Regions from separate parts of the Bradyrhizobium sp. B117 genome, predicted to be linked through region 1. Evidence: predicted binding sites of a transcription regulator. Region 1 holds the regulator's gene; the other holds the start of a gene.
What was found. Region 1 encodes LexA, which represses DNA repair genes until DNA is damaged. Its sites were predicted from a motif close to TGTTCNNNNTGTGTTCNG; they were not measured.
Positions count from the first base shown of each region.

Region 2: the regulator LexA is predicted to act here: its motif matches at 3,809-3,826, upstream of AAFG16_RS36385 (DUF3072 domain-containing protein).

Region 1 covers NZ_CP152414.1:5,017,065-5,024,701, forward strand. The annotation lists gene AAFG16_RS24620 (ComEC/Rec2 family competence protein) at 1-2,148, shown strand, start outside; gene AAFG16_RS24625 (hypothetical protein) at 2,157-2,591, opposite strand; gene AAFG16_RS24630 (hypothetical protein) at 2,786-2,998, opposite strand; gene lexA (transcriptional repressor LexA) at 3,195-3,896, opposite strand; gene glp (gephyrin-like molybdotransferase Glp) at 4,073-5,284, opposite strand; gene AAFG16_RS24645 (hypothetical protein) at 5,506-5,700, opposite strand; gene AAFG16_RS24650 (HAD family phosphatase) at 5,846-6,475, opposite strand; gene AAFG16_RS24655 (alpha-hydroxy acid oxidase) at 6,484-7,617, opposite strand.
Region 2 covers NZ_CP152414.1:7,510,607-7,518,243, forward strand. The annotation lists gene AAFG16_RS36340 (HAMP domain-containing protein) at 1-168, shown strand, start outside; gene AAFG16_RS36345 (HWE histidine kinase domain-containing protein) at 182-1,672, shown strand; gene AAFG16_RS36350 (hypothetical protein) at 1,669-1,890, opposite strand; gene AAFG16_RS36355 (hypothetical protein) at 2,032-2,289, shown strand; gene AAFG16_RS36360 (hypothetical protein) at 2,384-2,623, shown strand; partial or broken gene AAFG16_RS36365 (DJ-1/PfpI family protein) at 2,703-3,011, opposite strand; gene AAFG16_RS36370 (hypothetical protein) at 3,064-3,264, opposite strand; gene AAFG16_RS36375 (hypothetical protein) at 3,325-3,507, opposite strand; gene AAFG16_RS36380 (hypothetical protein) at 3,526-3,747, opposite strand; gene AAFG16_RS36385 (DUF3072 domain-containing protein) at 3,863-4,057, shown strand; gene AAFG16_RS36390 (DUF6496 domain-containing protein) at 4,134-4,418, shown strand; gene AAFG16_RS36395 (hypothetical protein) at 4,437-4,799, opposite strand; gene AAFG16_RS36400 (Do family serine endopeptidase) at 5,072-6,604, opposite strand; gene AAFG16_RS36405 (hypothetical protein) at 6,784-6,996, opposite strand; partial or broken gene AAFG16_RS36410 (EAL domain-containing protein) at 7,168-7,637, opposite strand, start outside.

The DNA of each region.
Region 1 (7,637 bases):
GCATGGGCGCGCGCTGAAACCGGCGCCGGGCGGCTGTTGCCGTGGGTGCCTGTCGCGTTCGGCGGCGGCATCGCGCTGTACTTCGCGGCCGATCATGAGCCGGTGCTGTGGGTCGTTGCCGCCACCGCGGTCGCGCTCATGTGTGGTGCGGTCCTGTTGCGGCGGAGCCGGTGGTTTGCGCCTGCGCTTCTGATCGCGGCGGTCGCGGCCGGCTTGGCCATGGCGACCTGGAAGACGGCGCGTATCGCGCACACGGTGCTGGCAAAACCGCTCTATTCGGTATCGTTGTCGGGCTTTGTCGAGGCCCGCGACATCCGCGAGCGCACCGACCGTTTTGTCCTTCGCGTCACCGCGATGGAGGCGCAGCGCAGCGACGTCAAGCTCGAGCGCGTGCGCCTGTCGGTGCGCAAGGGGACCGCGCCCGAGGTCGGCAGCTTCGTGCAGCTGAAGGCGCGGCTATTGCCGCCGATTTCGCCGGTTCGTCCCGGCAGCTACGATTTCTCGCGTGACATGTTCTTCCAGGGCATCGGCGCCTCCGGTTTCGTGATGGGCGCGATCACCGCGTCCGTGCCGCCGGATGCCGGCGGCCTGCGGCTGCGCTATGCCGCGTTCATGCAAGGCCTGCGCGATGCGATCGACGCGCGCATCCGTGCGACGCTCGAGGGCGACAATCGCGCCATCGCGACGGCGCTGCTCACTGGTCGGCGCGATGCGATCACGACGCCCGTCAACGATGCAATGTTCATCTCGGGGCTGGGTCATGTGCTGTCGATCTCCGGCTACCACATGGCGGTCGTCGCCGGCGTCGTGTTCTTCGCGGTGCGCGCGCTGCTGGCCTTGATTCCGGCGCTTGCGGCCGGTTTCGCCATCAAGAAGTGGTCGGCGGCCGCGGCATTGGTTGCGGCGGCGTTCTATCTGCTGCTGTCGGGCGCGGAAGTCGCGACGCAAAGGTCGTTCTTCATGACGGCGGTGGTGCTGATCGCGGTGATGGTCGACCGCCGCGCCATCACCTTCCGCACGCTGGCCGTGGCGGCGCTGATCGTGCTTGCGGTCGCGCCGGAGGCGCTGGTGCATCCGAGTTTCCAGATGTCGTTCGCGGCGACGCTTGGGCTGGTGGCGCTGGTGCAGATCGGCATGCCGAACCTGTTTGCCTCGCCCGATCATTCCACGACCGCGCGCATCGCGCTGTGGGGCGGGCGCGAGATCGCGATGCTGTTCCTGGCCTCGCTGATCGCGGGGCTTGCGACCACGCCCTACGCCGCCTTCCACTTCCACCGCGTCACGCCGTTCGGCGTGCTCGCCAATCTTGGCGCGATGCCGGTGGTCTCGGCGCTGGTCATGCCGGCCGGGCTGTTGGGCCTGCTTGCGGCACCGTTCGGGCTCGACGCCGTGTTCTGGTGGCTGATGGGGATCGGCATCGACTGGATGATTGCGGTCTCGCGCTGGGTAGCGGGACTGCCGGGCGCTGTCGGCAGCATCCCCGCCTTCGGCATAGGCCCGCTGATTGCGGCGAGCCTCGGGGTCATCGTGATGGGTCTGTTGCGCACGCCGCTGCGCTGGTCCGGCGCCGTGGTGCTGCTGGCGGCGATCCTCTGGGGCCTGTCGGCACGCCAACCGGACATTTTAATTGCCGGGGACGGCCAGAGCGTCGCGGTGCGGGGGCGGGACGGGCACCTGCACCTGATCAGGGCCAGCAAGGACGGTTTTCTGCTCAAGGAATGGTTGGCTGCCGACGCCGATGTGCGTGACGCCGGCAGTGCCGCGCTGGCTGACGGCGTGTCATGCGACGAGGCCGGCTGCGTCACGCCGCTCGCCGACGGGCGGCTGGTGGCGCTGTCCCTGCGGATCGACGCGCTGGCGGATGATTGCAGTCGCGCTGCATTGGTGGTGACGGCAAGGCCCGCGCCGCCGGATTGCGCGGCGATGGTGGTCGACCGGCAGCGTCTGACGAGGCAGGGCGCGCTGGCGCTGACACAAGCTGGTGAGGGATTTGCGGTGCTGGCGGTGAAAGCGAGGGGCGCAAATCGCCCCTGGTCGCCGGCTGCTGCCGGCGAGGGCGTTTCCGAACTGACCCTCTTGCCACCGTCTGGAACTCCGCGCGTCCGGGACGCAACACCGTCGGAGGCCGACCTTGCGGCGGAGGACTAGGATCTATTTCAACCGATCGGCAGACGCGGCGTTGTCGGCCGGCTGTCGACACCGACCTGCGGCTTGTGCTCGCGCTCGCTCAGCGGCTGGGTCACGGGCAGTTGCAGCACGGTTGCCTGCTGGCCTTCGACGAGCTGTGTCACCAGCACGTATTTGCCGTCGGGGAATTCGATCGCGTCATGATGGCGATCGGGAATGTGCGGATCGATCTTGCCGAACTTGCCGACGCGCGAATTGACGGTGCGCGTCCAGATCCAGCGATTGTCGTAGCGGACGTTGTCGGCGAAGGCGAGCTCCGTTCCCGGCAGCAGGCAGACCGCGACGGTCGGATCGGCCGCGGAGGCAAAGCCGCGCGTCGAGGTGCCGCGGAACGTTGTCGTCACGATCGTCTCGCCGACCTCGGCAGGGCGCGATGCGACGGCATGCAGGCTGTAGTCACACATCGTGGGTGCTCCTCATGCGGAGATAGCAACCCGTGCCTCTGTCTTACGAGGCGCAGGCCTCTATCAGAGTGGAAGCATAATAGCGTCTGCGCGGTTGTAGGCAAATCTGCGGCTCGCTGCCGCAGCGTGCGATCACATTATCTTTCCCGAATCCGCTGGGAACAAAGTCTGCTTTCGTGCATTCGGTGGGGGTATCAGCGGCCAGCCGGAGCCGACCAGCCGGAATTTGGCCAGACCGCTTGTGACGTTTGCGTCAGCGCATTGCGCGCGTTTCGGACTTGCTCGCTCATTGCAGTCTCCTTGGCCACGTCCTTGCGGACATGGCGGTGCGATGGTGCGGCAACGGCTTGCGACGCTGATGCTGCGACCAGCACCGCGGCTACTGTGCTCAGGATGATCTTGCGCATGAGGTCTCCTCGAACCTTCGCAGCCGAAGCCGTGCTGCTTCGTGCGGTGTGGCGAGGATGTAGCGCCGGGGGAGGGGCCGGATAATCTGCGCGAAACCAGAAAGACTATCCAGCGCGAGCGGACAATCATCCGCTCCGATCTCTGGTCGGCGATGCCGATCGAAGCGCGCGGACAGCGCGCTCAGTACTTCCGGTATCAGTACTTCCGATAAAGCCCGATCAGCTTGCCCTGAATCTTGACCCGGTTCGGCGGCAGGATGCGTACCTCATAGGCCGCATTGGCGGGCTCGAGCGCGATCGAGGCGCCGCGGCGGCGGAAGCGCTTCAAGGTCGCTTCCTCGTCGTCGATCAGCGCCACCACGATGTCGCCGGTGTCGGCGCTCTCGTTGCGCTGGATCAGCGCCATGTCGCCGTCGAGTATGCCGGCTTCCACCATGGAATCGCCGCGCACTTCGAGCGCGTAGTGCTCGCCAGAGCCGAGCATGTCGGGCGGGACGCTAATGGTGTGGCTGCGGGTCTGCAACGCCTCGATCGGCGTGCCGGCCGCGATACGGCCCATCACGGGCACCGCGACGGGACGCTCGCCCTCGTCCGCGGGCGGGCTGGAGGTCGTGCGGACCTTGCCGAGGTTGCCCTCGATGACGCTCGGCGTGAAGCCGCGACGATTGCCGGCGGCGGCCTGCAGCTCAGGCAGCTTGATCACCTCGATGGCGCGGGCGCGGTTGGGCAGGCGGCGGATGAAGCCGCGCTCCTCGAGCGCGGTGATCAGGCGATGGATGCCTGATTTCGAGCGCAGGTCGAGCGCGTCCTTCATCTCGTCGAAGGATGGCGGCACGCCGCTTTCCTTCAGTCGCTCGCTGATGAACCGCAGGAGCTCGTACTGTTTGCGCGTTAACATCTCGACCAAAATCCCCCGGTTGATGTCGTTCGATTCCGAGACGATGAATTCAGCGATAAGCCGCTGCATGCTCGAAACAAATCATGAACGGACACTATATGTTCGATACATGTTCCGCAACTGCTTAATTTACCGTGAACGCGACAAAGTTCGCGCCACGCGTGTGGCCTGCGCGTTCAGACCGGCAGGCGCAGCACCTCGCAAGGTGTGCCGGCTTCGGCCTTCGGCGCGAACGGCGCGCGCACGAGAAGTGCCTGTGCCGCAGCGAGATTCGCAAGCAGCGAGGAATCCTGGTGATTGACGGGAAGGGCGATCAGCGTGCCGTCGTCGCGCGTTTCCAGGCGCGCGCGCAGATAATCCTCGCGCTGGTCGTTGGCGCCGACATCGCGGCCGAGCACCGCGCGCTCGCGGCGATGGTGAATCGCGGAACGGCCCGACAGCGCGCGAATCAGCGGCACCATGAACAGGAAGGCACACACATAGGATGACACGGGATTGCCGGGCAGGCCGATCACGCGCATCGCCGCCAGGTGTCCATGCATCATCGGCTTGCCGGGCCGCATTGCGATCTTCCAGAACGTCATCGCGATGCCCTCGGCCTTCAGCGCCTGCTGGACCAGATCGTGGTCGCCGACCGAGGCGCCGCCGGTGGTGATCAGGATGTCGGCGCCGCTCTCGCGGGCGCGGCGGATGCCCGCGGTGGTGGCGTCCAGGGTATCGGCGGCAACACCGAGATCGACGGTATCGGCGCCCTCACTGCGGGCGAGCGCGTGCAGGGCGTAGCCGTTGGAATAGACGATCTGGCCGGGGCCAGGCGTGGTGCCCGGCATCACCAGCTCGTCGCCGGTGGCGAGAATCGCGACTTTCGGGCGGCGGCGGACGGGCAGAAGCGGGTGATTCATGCCGGCGGCGAGCGCGAGGTCGCGCTCGGTCAGCCGGATACCCTTGCGCAGCAGCACGTCGCCCGCGCGGAAATCGACGCCGGCCGGGCGGATGTGTCGCCCCGTCACGGCCGTTTCCTTGATCGTGATGCGCCTCCCATCCGCAACTGTGTCCTCCTGGATCACGACTGCGTCGGCCCCGTCGGGAACGACGCCGCCGGTGAAGATCCGCACGGCTTCGCCGGCGCCGACCGATCCCGCAAACGGCCGGCCCGCCGCGACCTCGCCGATCACGGTGAGCTGGGAATCGATTGTCGCGGCATCGGCCGCACGCACCGCATAGCCATCCATCGCCGACATCGCCTGCGGCGGCTGCGTGCGCCGCGCCGCGACGTCGCGGGCGAGCACGCGGTGGAAGGCTTGGTCGAGCGCGACCGTTTCTTCAGGCAGCGGCTCTGCGCCGGCAAGCACCGCGGCAAGCGCGTCAGAAACCGGCATCAGGGCCACGGGTGAGAACTCCAGCTGCGTCCGTTCGGGCAAATCGGCGGCGAGAGTTCTAGCCGAGTGCAGGCGCTGAGGCAAAAAGGCGCTCACGCAGGAGGATTCATCCGCTCTGCAGTGAAGGACAGACGTCAAATCCGCCGCGGCATGATCCAGAAGGCCAGACAGACCGGTACGAGGATGGCCATGGCGAGGATGAGAAGGACGAGAGCCACGGCCAGCATCGGTCAACTCCCCGGCGGCTCGTCCGGACTGACGTCCGGCGCTTTGGGACTCTGATCCTTGTCGGGCAGCGGATCGGCCTGCGATTTCAGGTCGGCGGCCTTGCTGATCAGCTTGGCGGAGAGCTCAGAATCCGAGGTGGTTCTGGCGTATTTCATCAGCAGCGAGGCCTGCTTGGTGAGGTAGGTTTTGCCCAACACGACGATAAGCCCGATGTAGAATTCCCAACGGACTTATGAGTCCGGAAGCCCGTATTCGTTCCGGGAACTCTGTACAAAATTGCACAAAGTGATTTGGTTCCTCATTTTGCGTCAGATTAGTTCCAGGCCCCCTGGGCACCGGACGTTAAACCCCGAGCGCCTTCAAGGCGTTCCCGACGGCGGTTGGCGAGGTCACATGCACCGCGGTCAGGCCGCGGGCGCGGGCTCCCTCGATGTTCTCGGCAAGATCGTCGAAAAATACGATCCGGTTGGCTGGCACGCCGATAGCGGCGACGACATGGTCGAAAGCTTCCGCATCGGGTTTGCGCAGGCCGATGCTGGAGGACAGGTAGACCTCGCGGAAATGGCCGAGCAGATCGGCGTATTCCTTCGAGAAATAGTCCACATGCGGCCGGTTGGTGTTGGAGAAGGCGTAGAGCGGCATTTGCCTCGCCGCGCGCGGCAGCAACTCGGCTATGTCAGGCATCTCGCCGGCGAAGATCGCGTTCCAGCCTTCCAGGAACTGGGCGTCGGAAATGCCGATCCCGAGTGAGTTGCGCAGCGAGGCGAAATAGTCCTCGTCGGTGATCTTGCCGACCTCGTGCAGCCGGTAGGCCTCGTCGCGCACATAGCGCGCGACGATGGCTTCGGGCTTGCAGCCGGCGTGCCCCGCCCAGCAATCGATCGCCTTGGAGAAATCGATGTCGAGCACCACGCGCCCGAGATCGAACAAAAGCGCATCGGCGCTGCCGGGAGAGAGCGAGGTCACCTGCATCCTTATCCTCAGTATCGGTACGGGTCGTGGTCGAACAGCGGGAATGCGCTGAACACGCTTGGCGCATTGGTCGCGGTCGCCGGATGCAGGCAGGATTTGTTGACCTCGGCGAAGGAGGTGGCGCCCAGCAGGCCGAGGCAGCGCAGCACCTCGTCCTCCAGCAGTTCCAGCATGCGCGTGACGCCGGCCTCGCCGGCCGCCGCCAGCGCCCAGCATTGCAGCCGGCCGATGCCGACCATGTCCGCGCCCGCCGCGATCGCCTTGACGATGTCGGTGCCGCGGCAGAAGCCGCCGTCGACCATGATCTTGGCGCGGCCCTTCACGGCATCGACGATCTCAGGGAGCACATGCATGGCGCCACGGCCATGATCGAGCTGGCGCCCGCCATGGTTGGAGACGTAGATCCACTCGACGCCATGGTCGAGCGCGATCAGCGCATCCTCGGCGGTGGCGATGCCCTTCAGGATCAGCGGTATCTTGAACCTGTCCTTGATCATCTTCACGGTCCGCCACTCCAGCCCCTTCTGGAAATCGCCGCCGGTGGCGCGCAGGCGGCTTTCGCGAACATAGCGCTTGGCGATGTCACGTTCGCGACGGCTGTAATGGGCGGTGTCGACGGTCAGGCAGAACGCGGCATAGGCGCTCTTCTCGGCGCGGCCGACGACATCGGCGACGAAGGCGTCGTCACCGCGGACATAGAGCTGGTAGAGGCGCAGCGCATCGGGGGCGGCCTCGGCGGTCTTCTCGAGGCCGGGCTCCGACACCGAGCTCAGCATATGCGCCGCACCGAAGGTGCCGGCCGCGCGTGCAACGCTTGCCGCACCGTCGGGGTCGAAGATTTCGAGCGCGCCGACGGGGGCCAGAACCACCGGCAGGCGCATCCTGCGACCGAACTGCTCGACCGAGCCGTCCACCTTGCGGACGTCACGCAGCACACGCGGGCGGAAGGCGATCTCGTCCAGCGCCATGCGGTTGCGGCGCATCGTGGTCTCCGTCTCGGCGGCGCCGACGATGTAGTCCCAGGCATTCTGGTTGAGGTTGGCACGCGCCTTCCGGACGAATTCGTGCAGATTCTGGAACGGCTCGTTGCTGGCGCCGAGCTCGACGTTCCGTTCCGGCCGGATGCGGGGTGCTTCATTCATTGTTATCCTCCCGAGAATTT
Region 2 (7,637 bases), 2.5 Mb from region 1:
ATTCGCGAAAACCCGGCCTTCGCCCGGCTTCCGATCATCGCGCTGACCGCCAAGGCGATGAAGGGCGACCGTGAAAAATGCCTGGAAGCCGGCGCGTCCGACTACCTCGCCAAACCCGTCAACACCGATCAATTGCTGCTTGCGATCCGCATGTGGCTGCATCGTTGAGCTGGATCCGCGAATGGACCACGAAAAGGTCAACATCCTCCTCGTCGACGACCAGCCGGCCAAGCTGCTCGCCTACGAGGTGATCTTGAAGGATCTCGGCGAGAACCTCGTAATCGCTTCGTCCGGTCGCGAGGCGCTGGAGGTGCTGCTCAAGACCGAGATCGCGGTGATCCTGGTCGACGTCTGCATGCCCGAGCTCGACGGTTTCGAGCTCGCCGCGATGATCCGCGAGCATCCACGCTTCCAGAAGACCGCGATGATCTTCATCTCGGCGATCCAGGTCAGCGACATCGACCGGCTGCGTGGCTACGAGATGGGCGCGGTCGACTACGTCCCCGTGCCTGTCGTGCCCGAGGTGCTGCGCGCGAAGGTCAAGGTATTTGCTGAGCTCTATCGCAAGACGCGGGAGCTCGAGCGGCTGAACCAGGACCTCGAGGACCGCGTCCGCGCCCGTACCGCGGAACTGGAGAACTCCACCGCGAAGCTGCGCGAGAGCGAAGAGCGGCGCAGCATGGCGATTGCCGCCGGCAAGATGGGCTCCTGGGACTGGGACTGGGTCACCGGCGACTGGATGTGGGACGAGGGCCAGTACCGCATCTTCGGCGTGAGCCCCGAGAGTTTCGACGTCAACCCCGCCAACGTTCAGGCCCTGTTGCATCCCGACGACGTCGATCAGCTGCGCAATGCCGTCGCCGAATTCAACAAAGGCACGCGCGCTTACGAGACGGAGTTCCGGATCGTGCGGCCCGACGGCGAAGTGCGCTGGTGCGTCGGCACGGCCGCCGCGACGGCGGACAATAGCGGCCGTGTCGTGCGCGTGAGTGGTGTCACGGTTGATATCACCGAACGCAAGCGGGCCGAGGAGCGGCAGAATCTGCTGGCGCGGGAGGTCGATCATCGCGCCAAGAATGCGCTGGCGCTGGCGCAATCGATCGTGCGTCTGACCCGCGCCGACGAGGTCAAGGCCTATGTCAACGCCGTCGAGGGCCGCATCAACGCGCTGGCGCGCGTGCATACGATTCTGTCGCTGTCGAGCTGGCAGGGCGCCGAGCTCTCCAGGCTGATCGACGAAGAGCTAGCGCCCTACTCGCTCGGCGGCCAGATCAAGCTCGCAGGTCCCGAAGTTCAGTTGCTGCCGGCCACCGCCCAGACGCTGGCGCTGGCGCTGCACGAGCTTTTCACCAATTCGGCAAAGTATGGCGCGCTCTCGACGCGGTCGGGGCGGCTGATGATCGGCTGGCAGGTCGAGGACGACCTGCTCAAGCTGACCTGGGAGGAATCCGGCGGCCCGCTGGTCAGGACGCCGAAATCGCGCGGCTTCGGCACGCGGAGCCTGCTTGCCAGCGTCGAGTCCCAGCTCGGCGGACAGGCGCAATTCGATTGGCGGGCCGAGGGCCTGTTGTGCCGCCTGGACGTGCCGCTGACACGCAAGTCAGCAGCAACGACGACACCCGGCAAGTTCGAGGCGCCCAGCTCCGTCGAATTGCAGCGCGCATCCGGTTAGCCTGACGCCGCGCTGGTCCTGCGCTGCGCCGTCCGCGGTTCGCGCGCGACGCGCCCCTCGAGCCAGGCTTCCGTTCGGGCGAGATCGCGTAGCGCCTTCGCATAGCGGCGGGCCGCGCTTCGCTCCGCGCCGCGCGGCAGCTTGCGTGCTTTGCGCAGGATGTCCGCAGCGGCATTGCGATAAGCCAGCGAGCGGTAAAGAAAAACTACCTTACCCATATCGAATGTTCCCGTGTTGCTGGCCCATATCCTCGCAAGCCCGGCATGAACGTCGGATGAAGCGCGCGACGAAATTCCTTGATCCGGAGGGAACCAAAGAACGTGTCGCGCATTTGTCTGCTGGATTCGGGACGCGGTTCCATGCGCACGAAAAAGTCGTCGGATCTGATTTCTCCCACTGGCCTCATCAAGCTGATGACGCATGCGATGATGGGCGCAGCCCTCGGCCTCGCCTTCAGCCTTGCGCTCATCCTGTCCAATCCAGCCGTCGCCAACCTCGTGAATGACGGCGGACGTCAGGCGGTTCTCGTCTTCACCCTCACGCTCGTGACGACCTTCGCGATCGGCGCGACGCTCACCGGCGTCGTGTTCATCCTCGCGGAGGACAAGCAATCTTGAAGTTTGCCTGACACCTGGGACATCTTTGTTGGGAACTCCTGCGGCCAACGGCGGTTGGCAGCCTGCGTCATTTTAACCCAGGGAGTTCCCCCGCATGAAGACAACCAAGCTCGCTCTCGCCGTGATGCTGGCAACCGGCCTTGCAGCCGCTCCGTTCGCCGCGCAGGCCAAGTCGCACAAGGCCAAGCATGGATCCTCGATGTCATCGTCGCAGACTACCGGCGCGAACACCAAGCCCTCGAAAGGCCCCGACGCCTCCGGCCAGGGCGGTTCTGGCCCGGGCTCCGATCAGGGCGGCACGATGACGAACAGCAAGGGCGGCATGAGCAAGTAAGCTCACATAGCTTCGGCCGCATCTCAAACAAAAGCCCCGCGGCAATGCGGGGCTTTTCGTCGAAGCGGTGCAGCAAAGGTCACGCAGCGCTGCGCTGGACGTGACGGCCTTCCTTCACCTCTTCGATGATCTTGGCGCTGAAGGCGTCGAGGTCGCCGGGGTTGCGCGAGGTGATGACGCCTTGGTCGACGACGACTTGTGAGTCTTGCCATGTCGCGCCGGCGTTGATGACGTCGGTCTTGATCGACTTGTATGACGTCATCTTGCGACCCTTGGCGATGCCGGTCTCGATCAGGAGCCAGAGCGCGTGGCAAACGGCGGCGACGATCTTCCTGGCGTTGAAGATCTCCTTGATGAAGGACAGCGCCTTCGGCTCGACGCGCAAGAGGTGTGCGGCTTCGCGCAGCGGCATGATGGCGGTCAAATCACCACGCCGAGCGCTAGCGCCACATCGTCGGTGCGCGGACCAGAGCATCTCGCGCAGCCTGCTTTAGATCCTCGATCGAGCGGCGTCCTGTTTGCGCGGCGTCACGCAGCCGCGTGGCGACACGCTCGCGCGTCGCGAGTTCGGAGAGAGGAAGCCCGGCGCAGACGTCGTCCAGCACGGCCTGTATCAAAGCGGCCATTTCGGCATCGTGCATCGGCGAGCTCCAGCGTGTCGCGTAGCGCGCTCGCTTTAGCTGCGTCGGATGTCAGGGATGTTAAAGGCGCCCCGGAGCGTTGGCTTTCACGAGCTGCTCGAGCTGCGCTCGCTTGCGTGCAATCAGGAGCTGGGCCGCAGCATCATCGAGCCCCTCGCGCTGCAATTGCCGGATCGCGGAGCCGAGCTCGAGGATTTCGGCGCGCAGTCTTAGAATCCGGTACGTGTCCGGGTCTTCCTCCACCGCGCGCCTCCGGAACTATCAGCGGCGCGCGATGGCGCGCACCGGATTGACGGCTGTCTTCATGGGACGAAGGCGCACCCGGTCGCGGACTTCAGGCAGGACGTCGCCACCGCCGGCGGCTTTCCATTCGCCGATCAGCAGATTGATCCTCCGGCGCAGATCCATCTGCGCCAGGGCCTTTTCGGTGCAGTCGCGATCGCGATTGACGAGGTCGCGGACGGACGCCTCGATATCGGCCATCTCTCGCCTCAAGGCACTGATTTTACGTCGAATTTCATTAATTCTGTTGTCCATGGCTTGTTAGAACAAAATAAGAACATATAGTCAAGTCACGATTTCAGGACGGAGCAGCGACATGCAGGTTCAGGGTAAATACGACGCCAAGGCTTTTCTCATGGAGCAGATGACCCGCGCGCAAGGCTTGAGGTTGAAGCGGCTCAGCGAGGAGACCTACCAGCCGGCACAATACGATCGGGATCTGTCCTTCGCTGAAGCTGCGCGCCGCATCCGCGCGCTGGAGGCGGAGATCGAGCTCGCGAATTCTTTCTAGGCAGGCGGAACGCTCCGCACGCTCAGGGAACCATGCTTGTGTCCAATGGTTTTTCCCCGGCCAAGGGAGAAAATGCATGGCACGCAAGGCAAAGAAACGCCGCTACTCGCGCAGCTCCGGCAGCGACGTCGAAAGCGAGATGCGGCGCTACAAGAAGGGCACCGCGAAGAGCGGACGTGGCGGTCGTGGCGGACGCGTGAAGAGCCGCAAGCAGGCGATCGCGATCGGACTGTCGAAGGCGCGCAAGAAGGGCAAGAAAGTCCCGAAGAAGGCGTCGAAGCGCAAGACGTCCAAGAAAAAGACGTCCAAGAAGTCATCCAGGAAATCATCCAAGAGGTCGTCGAAGCGCAAATCCTCCTAGCGCTCGCGCCGGTCCGTGTCAGATCATGCTGCCCGGCATGAAGCAGCGGATCGAAATCCCGAACGCCGTCTTCACCGGCCACACCATGGTGCGGCCGGCCCGGTTCGGCTCGGTAATAACGGCTTCATCCGGCACCTCGACCCATTGCCCGTCGAGCCGCACCCGATAATGCCCGTTGTGCGACTCCCAGTCGGGATCGGCAACGGCAAAACCATCCGCATCCGAACAGCACGGGCCAAGATGGCTGCGCAGGCTGTCGAACCATGGCTTGAGCGGGGAGTCGGCGTAACGGCCGTCATCACGCCCGAGGGCGTTTCCGCTCCACAGCACCAATGGCGCCACAAGCAACGCACGCCTCAGCGAGAGCTTCAATCGATCCATGTTCGGCACCGATCAAATGCGAACCACCGACCGGTTCCAAAAAGCGGCGGCAGTTCGAAGGTCCACGCTTGCAACCGTCTCGGCGGCTCCGTTGCCGCCAGTCAGATATACGACTCGGAACAGTGATCAGCGAACACGGCTTTTTCGGACGAACCGCGTCATCGTCCCTGCCGTTAACGAGAATGTTATCGGATATCCCGGGTACTTCTCAAGGCGAACAGAAAAGGCGGCCCCAAGGGCCGCCTTTGGATTTGGTCCGGTCGACGTTCGCCTTACGCGAGCGGCACCGCGACGAACCGGGTCGCCTCCGCGCTCTTGACCTGCAACAGCACGCTGCGCTTACCGGACGACTTCGCCTGCGCCAGCTCCGAGCGGACGTCGCCGACATTGGCAACGGCCTTGCCGCCGACATTGAGGATGACGTCGCCGGTCTGGATGCCGCGCTGTGCCGCCGGCCCTTGCGGATCGACCTCGGTGACGACGACGCCTTTCTGGCCGGCGCCCTGCACCTCGCCGGCCGGAGCCAGGCTCAGCCCGAGGCGCGGCGTGCCGGAATCAGGCTGCACCTTGCCCTCGCCGGTCTTGCCTTGGGCCTGCCGCTCGTTCGGCAGCTCGCCGAGCGCGAGCGTCACCGTCTTGGCTGCGCCCTTGTGCAAGACGTCGAGCTTCACGGAGGTGCCGGGCGCCAGCGTGGCGATGGTGCGGGCGAGATCGCGGGAGTCCTTGATCGCGGTGCCGTTGACGGCGGTGATGACGTCGCCGGCCTCGATGCCGGCCTTCGCCGCCGGGCTGCCGTCCTGCGGATTGTCGACGATCGCGCCGCGCGCTTCCTTGAGGCCGAGGCTGTCGGCGATCTCCGAGGTCACCGGCTGCACCTGCACGCCGAGCCAGCCGCGCGTCACCGCACCCTTGTCCTTGAGCTGCGCGACGACGAGCTTCGCGGTCGAGGCCGGAATGTCGAAGCCGATGCCGACTGAGCCGCCGGAGGGCGAGAAGATGGCGGTGTTCACGCCGATCACGTTGCCGCTCATGTCGAAGGCCGGACCGCCGGAATTGCCCTTGTTGATGGGCGCGTCGATCTGGATGAAGTCGTCATAGGGTCCGTTGCCGATGTCGCGGCCGCTGGCCGAGACGATGCCGGCCGTGACGGTGCCGCCGAGGCCGAAGGGATTGCCGACAGCGACCACCCAGTCGCCGATACGCGGCTTCTGGTCGGAGAACTTGACGAACGGGAAGTCCTTCTTGCCGTCGACCTTGATCAGCGCAAGATCGGTCTTCGGATCGGTGCCGACCACCTTCGCGGTGTAGACCGTGCCGTCATCCATCGTCACCTGCACGGACTCGGCATGATCGACGACGTGGTTGTTGGTCACGGCATAGCCGTCGGCGGAGATGAAGAAGCCGGAGCCTTCGCCGGTGATGACCTGATGGCGCTGGCGCGGCATGCCGTTCATGCCGGGGCCGCGGAAACCGAACTGCCGCGAGAACTGGTCGAACGGCGAATCCTCGTCCGAATCCATCCGGTTCTGCTGCATCATCGCGCTCTTGTCGTTGTCCTGGTCGATCTTGACCCGCACCGAGATGACGGCGGGTTTGACCTTGGCAACGAGATCACCGAAGCCCTGCGGGGTCGCGGCGCCTTCCGCGGCCTGGGCCGGCGCGACGAAGGAGGTGATGCCGAATTGCGAGGAAGCAGGAGAGGCTGCGAGCACGGCCACGCCGAGCGCGGCCACGGTGCCGAGCAGCGCGAGCCGGCGCGGCTTCAGGATCGTGCGGGGGGTGTCGGAATTGACGCGATCGTTCATGTCGAAATGTCCATGTTGGGTAAGTCGCCTTGAACCCAACATGGACATCGTCACCTTACGACGTCCCGTCCACGCGATTAAATCTTGGCAAAGAAAGGCGCAGCCGAAATCGACGACGGACGCCCGAATCGCTCGGCCTGCTGCCCGCCCCTTCTAACGAGGCGGTGCCAACAAGCTCTTCACGCGGCGACGTGAGTCTCCCACGCTGCGGCCGCGGCGGCGTCCTCGTCGCGTTGTGCGTTGCAGGCGTCGAAATGCGCCTTCAGCTCGGTCTCGGCGAGATGTTCGAAATGCTCGGCCTGGCCGAGGAGTTCCCAGTTCTGGAGCGGCCGATAGGCCGCCTGCTGACGACAGAGGGACGCCAGTGCCCGGTAGCGACGTACGTTCTCCATGAGACCCTCCCTCGCATTCACTGGGCTTATTGCCCTGATTTGCGTCAGGCCGATGGCGGCCGTGCAACAGATTTGCTGCACGCACGGCCGGCCGGATCAAAGTTAACTTTTCAGAAATGCGCAAGCGAAGATTGGTTCCTAGCGCAGAACCAGGGTGGAACTCGCAAGGCCTCAGGCGTAGCGGCGGCGCTCGACGGTAATGCCGATCAGATCGAGATACCGTTCGATCGGTTCGGGCCGGCCGATGAGGTAGCCCTGCATCTCGTCGCAAGCCTCCCCCGCCAGGAAGGCACGCTGGGCTTCCGTCTCCACCCCTTCGGCGACGACAGGAATGTTCAGGGCGCGCGCAAGGCTGAGGACCGCGCGGACGATCTCGGCCGATTGCGGACTCGCCTCGAGATTGGAGATGAAGCTGCGGTCGATCTTGATCTTGTCGAACGGAAACGACTGGAGATAGGACAACGACGAATAGCCGGTGCCGAAATCGTCCATGGCGATGCGGATGCCGAGCGCCTTCAAACGCCGCAGCAGATTCAGCGCGCGCGTGAAATCGCCGATCAGCACGCCCTCGGTGATCTCGACCTCGAGCCGGCCTGGCGCGAGGCCCGTCTCCACTGGTGGATCGAGCGCTCGAGGTCGCC